3 regions of the Microbulbifer aggregans genome follow, and region 3 is predicted to be linked to each of the others. Evidence: predicted binding sites of a transcription regulator. Region 3 holds the regulator's gene; each other region holds the start of a gene.
The links. The regulator LexA, encoded in region 3, represses DNA repair genes until DNA is damaged. The targets are predictions, from matches to a motif close to ACTGTNTNTANANACAGT.
Positions count from the first base shown of each region.

Region 1 (2,264 bases), 360 kb from region 3:
GGGGTGCGGAACTTGCGCTGCAGAAGCTCGGCCGCGAGCTGAAACCAGTCTTCTTCCAGGGACTCCAGTGCGCTTTCGATCAGGTGAGCACTAACACCACGCTGCTGGAGCTCACGGCGAATCCGCAGCGGGCCCTGTCCACGCTGGACACGGGAACGGGCGAAGACCTCGGCGAAGCGCCGGTCGGATTGATAGTTGAGTTCCTGCAGGCGCAGGAAAAGAGCATCGAAGTCTGCTTCGGGAAACTTCCCGCAGAGCTTGTCCCTGAGTTCCCGCTGGGAGTGCTCGCGGCGGGAGAGTAGCTCAAGCGCTGCAGCGAACAGCGCCTGAGCCGGGTCCTGCTCGGAAAACACTTAGTCTTCCGGGGTCTCTGCAACTTCTTCGGGCTTGGCCGGCACCAGATCGCCGAGCAGCTGGGCGCGCAGCTGACCCTCGATCTCGTCGCGAATGTCCTGGTTTTCCTTCAGGAACTTCACTGCATTGGCCTTGCCCTGACCGATCTTGTCGCCCTTGTAGCTGTACCAGGCACCGGCCTTGTCGATCAGGCCGAGCTTGACACCGTAGTCGATGATCTCGCCCAGCAAGTTGATGCCCTGACCGTACATGATCTGGAACTCGGTCTGTTTGAACGGCGGCGCCACCTTGTTCTTGACCACTTTCACCCGAGTCTCGTTACCCACCACTTCATCGCCCTCCTTCACGGAGCCGATACGGCGGATATCCAGGCGCACGGAGGAGTAGAACTTGAGCGCGTTACCACCGGTGGTGGTTTCGGGGGAACCGAACATCACACCAATCTTCATGCGGATCTGGTTAATAAACACACACAGGGTATTGGTGTTCTTGATGTTACCGGTGAGCTTGCGCAGGGCCTGGGACATCAGGCGCGCCTGCAGGCCCACATGGGAATCACCCATCTCGCCCTCGATCTCGGCACGGGGTGTCAGGGCCGCCACGGAGTCCACGATCAGAACATCCACCGCACCGGAACGCACCAGCATGTCAGCCACTTCCAGGGCCTGCTCACCGGTGTCCGGCTGGGAAACAATCAGCTCATCAACGTTCACACCCAGCTTTTCGGCATAGATCGGGTCCAGCGCGTGCTCGGCGTCGACGAAGGCACAGGTACCGCCCTTGCGCTGGGCCTCAGCAATCACCTGCAGGGTGAGGGTGGTTTTACCGGAGGATTCCGGCCCATAGATTTCCACAATACGGCCGCGGGGCAGTCCGCCAATACCCAGCGCCACATCCAGACCCAGGGAACCGGTGGAGATCGCGGGGATACGCTCGCGCTCCTTGTCCCCCATGCGCATGACGGTACCTTTACCGAACTGGCGCTCGATCTGTGACAGCGCCGCCTGTAGTGCCTTGTCTTTGTTGGAATCCATGACCCTTCCCATGTACTTGATCGTTGTTGATTGCGGGCAAGCTTAACGAAGGATTACTGTATAAGCAACCAGTAACCGGGCAGTTGCCTCAACGACCGCGGAAGCCCCTTGGTATCCCGCTAAACCGGATGCTCCCGCACCAGCTCCAGCATCATGCCGAGCGCTTCGGCCACGGTCTGCCCCTGTACCCGGGCCCGATCTCCCTCAAACTGGAAGCGACGGGCGTCGATATCCACCGGTTCCTGCCCTTCGGAATGCGCCAGTGCGATCCAGACAGTCCCCACCGGCTTCTCGTCTGTACCGCCATCGGGGCCAGCGATGCCACTCACGGCGATCGCAATATTGGCATCCATCAACCCCAGCACCCCGCTGGCCATCTGGCGGACCACCTCCTCACTCACCGCCCCCAGCTCTTCCAGATCCTCCCTGGATACTGACAGCAGGTTGCGCTTGATGCGGTTGGCATAGCTGACCACAGCCCCATCAAACCAATTGGAGGCACCGGCCACCGCCGTGATTGCAGCCGCAATGGCACCGCCGGTGCAGGATTCTGCGGTAGTGACTTTCCAGTGCCGCTTCTCCAGTTCCTGCCCCAGGGCCTGTGCCCGCTCCTCGATCTGCTCGGCCAGCTGCGCGTCTGTGCTCATTGCCTTAATCTCTCCCTTAAGAGTCGCTAGAATAGCGCCTTCCCTGAGACCGCAGCAAAGCCCTCTCAACCGACAACAAGAAGTAATTCCATGCCGCAAGCCGCGACACCCAGCGCCAAAGCCCAACACACCCCAATGATGCAACAGTACCTGCGCATCAAGGCCCAGCACCCCCAGGAGCTGGTGTTCTATCGCATGGGGGACTTCTACGAGCTGTTTTACGATGACG
Region 1 is NZ_CP014143.1:2,371,151-2,373,414, reverse strand. It holds gene AUP74_RS10240 (regulatory protein RecX) at 1-353, opposite strand, end outside; gene recA (recombinase RecA) at 354-1,388, opposite strand; gene AUP74_RS10230 (CinA family protein) at 1,508-2,035, opposite strand; gene mutS (DNA mismatch repair protein MutS) at 2,126-2,264, shown strand, end outside.
Region 1: recA (recombinase RecA) is a predicted target of LexA. The motif match lies at 1,444-1,461, and genes of this name have one in related genera.

Region 2 (2,264 bases), 1.1 Mb from region 3:
GGGTGAGACCACCGGTGTAAAGCTGTAACCCCATTGCGCCAGTTCCTGCAGTAGCTGTGACTCCCGTTCCGTATCCCGCGTCAGTAGCTCCAGTTCGGCACTCAGGGCACAGGCGGTGGCGATGGTGAGGCCACATTCAATACCGCGCTGATTGGCGGCCGGGTTGGCATCGACGATCAGTTGCTGTTCAGCGACGGCACGCGGCGTTTCGTCGATGGGTCCGGTTTGGGCGCGGGTGAGGGCCTGCAGAGGCAGGCGGGGAAACTGGATACAGAGCCAGAGCATGGGGAACTCCTGCACTTTTCAGTGCGTGATGTCTTCAGGTGATACCACTTCCTGTTTTGGTCTTTTTGTTTGGGTTGGGCGGGCTGGAATGCCCGCTGCCTTTTGGAGCAATGAATTCGTTGCTGACAGATCCTCAGTGCAGCGGCCGGTCGCGCCGGGTGAGGTCGCTGTTGCGGGCCAGGTGGAGCCGCTGCCCGGAGGCGCCGCCCAGTTGTTTTTGCAGTTGCAGGACCAGCTGTTCGCCGTCACTTGCCAATTGCAGCCGCAGGGCGGCCGGTGATGGGCTGGCAGCACAGGAGCTGGGGCGAAAATGAAAGTGCATGGCATTGCCCTCACGGGCGGCTACTTGCAGACGGCGCAGATCCTTGTCTGCCGGCGGCGGGCCGCCCTGCCAGCTGAGCAATGCGCCGCAGCAGCCGGATTGCAGGGTCTGCTCCATGGCCCACAACTGATCCCGTTGGCCACGCGGGTGCAGGATCAACAGTTTTTCTAACCGGACTCCGGCAGCAGCCAGAGCGGGGGCGTAGGGGATAAAAGGCGGATTGATCAGTACCACCATCTGCTCCCGCTGGGTCATCTCTGCCAGGGCTGGTAACAGCAGTGACAGCTCACCGATACCGGACTGGTCTACCAGTAGCTCTGTAGTGGCACCACGGGGCCAGCCGTTGCCGGCCAGCAGGGCATCCAGCCCGGGATAGCCCGTGGTAATGCCGTTTCTTGGGCGCTGTTGTTCATTGGCGGCCTGCCAGATATCCGGCCGTGCCAGCAGCCGGTTGATGCGCTGGCGCCTGGAGCCATGATCTAACTGATTGTTTTGAATAAGGTTTTCGGCATTGCTCACGATCTGAGCCCTCTTTGTCAGCTCCCGGTCTTTGGGTTGCTGTATGGGTATACAGTTAATACTGTCAATTTATACAGTAGTTGTTTCAGGCTAACAAGGGTGGGTTGAGTTGCTGGCGCAAGTTATCGCCAGTTTATTGATCGCTACTTTCGCTACTTACGATGGGCTCGGTGCGGACGATCCGGAAGCCGGTAAAGCCGTACAAGACGCTGAGTAGCGGGCTGGCGATATTGAAGAAACAGAATGGCAGGTAGAGCAGGGTGGATACGCCGAGTACGGCTGACATAAAGGCACCGCAGGAATTCCAGGGGACGAGTGGCGAGGTCACTGTGCCGGAGTCGGCGGCGAGCCGGGAGAGGTTCTGCGGCGCCAGTCCACGTTTGGCGAACTCTGCCCGGTAAATTCGGGTCGGTAGCACCAGGGCGATGTACTGATCTCCCGCCACTACGTTGAGGCCGATACAGCTGGCGCACACCAGCAGGAACAGCTGGCCGGTGGACCTGGCGTGGCTGATCGCCGGGCTGACCAGACGGTTGATCAGGCCGAATTCATCCAGCAGGGCGCCAAAGGTGACGGCGCCGATGATCAGCCATACCGTAAACAGCATGCTATCCATGCCGCCACGGGACAGGAGACTGTCTACATCGGCAATACCGGAGTCCATGGTGAAGCCCGTGGCCATGGCCTGCCAGATGCTCTTGATGGCCTCCACCGGGCCCATCTGGGCGCTGTCGACAAAGCCCCTGTACACGTCCGGCTGCAGGAAGGCGCCGAGCACACCGGCAAACATGGCCGAAGTCATCAGTGCCAGGGAGGCGGGTACCTTGCGGATCGACAGGAAAGCAAGCAGCGCCAGCGGTAGCAGGTTCCAGGCGCTGATCCGGTAGATACCGTTCAGTGCCTCCAGTTCTACCGCGGTCTGCAGCTCGGATTGCCCCTGGACATCGACCCGGCCCAGTCCCAGCAGGCCGAAGAGCACGGCGGCGATCAGGAACGCCGGGACCGAAGTCCACGCCATGGTGCGGATATGGGTGGGGAGGTCCACCCGCGCCATCTGGGCGGCAAGGATGGTGGTCTCGGATAGTGGTGAAAGCTTGTCGCCGAGATAGGCGCCGGATATGACTGCCCCTGCGGTAAT
Region 2 is NZ_CP014143.1:3,795,560-3,797,823, reverse strand. It holds gene AUP74_RS16640 (Y-family DNA polymerase) at 1-285, opposite strand, end outside; gene imuA (translesion DNA synthesis-associated protein ImuA) at 419-1,126, opposite strand; gene nhaC (Na+/H+ antiporter NhaC) at 1,260-2,264, opposite strand, start outside.
Region 2: imuA (translesion DNA synthesis-associated protein ImuA) is a predicted target of LexA. The motif match lies at 1,187-1,204, and genes of this name have one in related genera.

Region 3 (2,264 bases):
CCTCAAACAATTCGTCCAGAGTTCCATATCCACCAGGCAGGCCGACAAACCCCACGGCGTGTTTCACAAACATGAATTTGCGCACGAAAAAGTAACGAAAGTTCAGGCTGATGTCCTGATACGGGTTTGGCGCCTGCTCGAAAGGCAGCTGGATATTCAGGCCGATGGACGTGCCCGGCTGGGGAAGCGCGCCCCGGTTGCAGGCCTCCATCAGGCCTGGACCTCCACCAGTAATCACTGAGATCCCCTCGCCGGCCAGCAATTCTCCGAGGCGAACCGCCTGCTGGTACTCGGCGGTACTTTCAGTAAACCTGGCCCCGCCGAATACGGTGACCGCTCCACTGAGCGCAATCAAACGCTCAATGCCATCGACCAGTTCAGATTGGATACGGAGGACGCGCCAGGCTTCTGGCATTTTTGCATCTAGCATTATCGCTTTCCCTCTGCTGATGCAACCAGACCCGGCTCACAGAGTTACCGGCTAACGAGCCTTTCCACTGGCTGCACTTATTATTCTCCCTGATTTCACTTTAGCAGCTTTTTGCGTCATGACCGGTAAGTTTGCGCTCGTTTTCATTCTGTATATAATCACAGCAACTGTATAAAAATACAGATTACCATCAGGCAGGTGACTCTCATGACCAATCTCACTGCGCGCCAGGCTCAGGTACTGGACCTGATCAAATCTTACCTGGACGATACCGGCTACCCTCCCACTCGCGCGGAAATCGCTCAGGAACTGGGTTTTCGCTCCCCCAACGCTGCAGAGGAACACTTGAAGGCCCTGGCCCGCAAGGGGGCCATTGAAATGGTCGCGGGTGCATCCCGGGGAATTCGGATTCCCGGATACCAGCCGGGCCTGCCGATTGTTGGTCGTGTCGCGGCGGGCAACCCGATCCTGGCCGAGGAGAACATCGAGGATTACTGCGAGCTGCCAGCAGACTTTTTCCACCCTCCGGCAGACTATTTGCTGCGCGTACATGGAATGAGCATGAAGGATGCAGGAATTCTGGACGGGGACCTTTTGGCGGTACAACGCACCGATCAGGTTCGCAACGGCCAGATTGTCGTTGCGCGCATCGAGGACGAGGTCACAGTCAAACGTTTCCGCCGCCGCGGCAATCAGGCACTGGTGCAGTTGCTGCCGGAAAATGACGAGTTTGAAGTGATTCAGGTGGATATGCGGGACAAGCACTTCGCGATTGAAGGCCTGGCTGTCGGTGTGATCCGTCAGACTCCCTGATTCCCCACCCCGCTCTCCATCGGCAGAAACAAGCCCGGTGGAGAGCTCCGGCTAGCGCCATCCCCTCCCGTTTATCCGCCCCCCAGATAAAACCTGCTCCCCGGACTGATGATGGCCTGGGGTTATTCAAGCAAAAAAGACTGGATTGAGTAGCCGGGGAACCCGGACGTTTGACCCGCTCGCGGCCGCGAGCTCGGGGGATGGCACCCGCCATCTAGAGGGGCTTAGTTAGAGGGGCTTAGTGGATGGTATGGTTGACCGGTTCCAGCTCTTCCTCGAAAGCTTCCGGTTCCGGCTCCAGTTCGCCCAAATTTTGAACAGCTTCAATGCCTGCTTCCAGCATGGCCTTGGCGATCGCGATCTTGTGCTCCCGCAGGAACTGGACACTCTCCTCGGAAAAATGGATTCGCACCAGGGGATCATCGCGCTCACCGGCCCGGCGCAGGGCGACATCGCCGTTAGCCAGTTCAATGATTTCAAAGGTCTCAGAGGACATGCGCATCTCCGTTCACATCAGTTTTGCGCAGTGTAACACAGCACCGGAGACAGGTTCATGGCGTGCCGGTGCAGGAGCCCCTTTGAATTCCACCCGGAGCGGGAAGTTCACCATTCGGCACTATGGGCGCGCTGGCGTCGAATAATTTCACTAAGAGCCGACTGCCAGTGATCCACTTGCTGCCCGTTCAGGGCTTCGAGAGGACGCCGACCAAGATCCCTGCTGGGAATCAGAGTCGGCTCTGACGCGCGCTGTTGATTCGCATCCCCGGAGAAATCCCATAGGCCAGCCCAGGCACGCTCGAGGGATGACAACCAGCTGTCGGGTTCCTCCAGCAACTCCAGCAATTCCCTTGCCTCACCACAGCCCTTACCCTGGGACTCGGCCAGCCGGGCCAGCGCCAGCGCCGAGTCCGGCTGGCCCCCGAGCTGTAGCTGAAACGCCAGCTCGGCAAGAAAAGCCTGATAAGCGCGCCGGAGCTGCAGCAGCCGGGCCTCATCGAGGGCCTGCCGTTGCAGGTTGCCG
Region 3 is NZ_CP014143.1:2,729,112-2,731,375, reverse strand. It holds gene AUP74_RS11865 (LOG family protein) at 1-430, opposite strand, end outside; gene lexA (transcriptional repressor LexA) at 638-1,243, shown strand; gene AUP74_RS11855 (hypothetical protein) at 1,482-1,739, opposite strand; gene AUP74_RS11850 (DUF6586 family protein) at 1,847-2,264, opposite strand, start outside.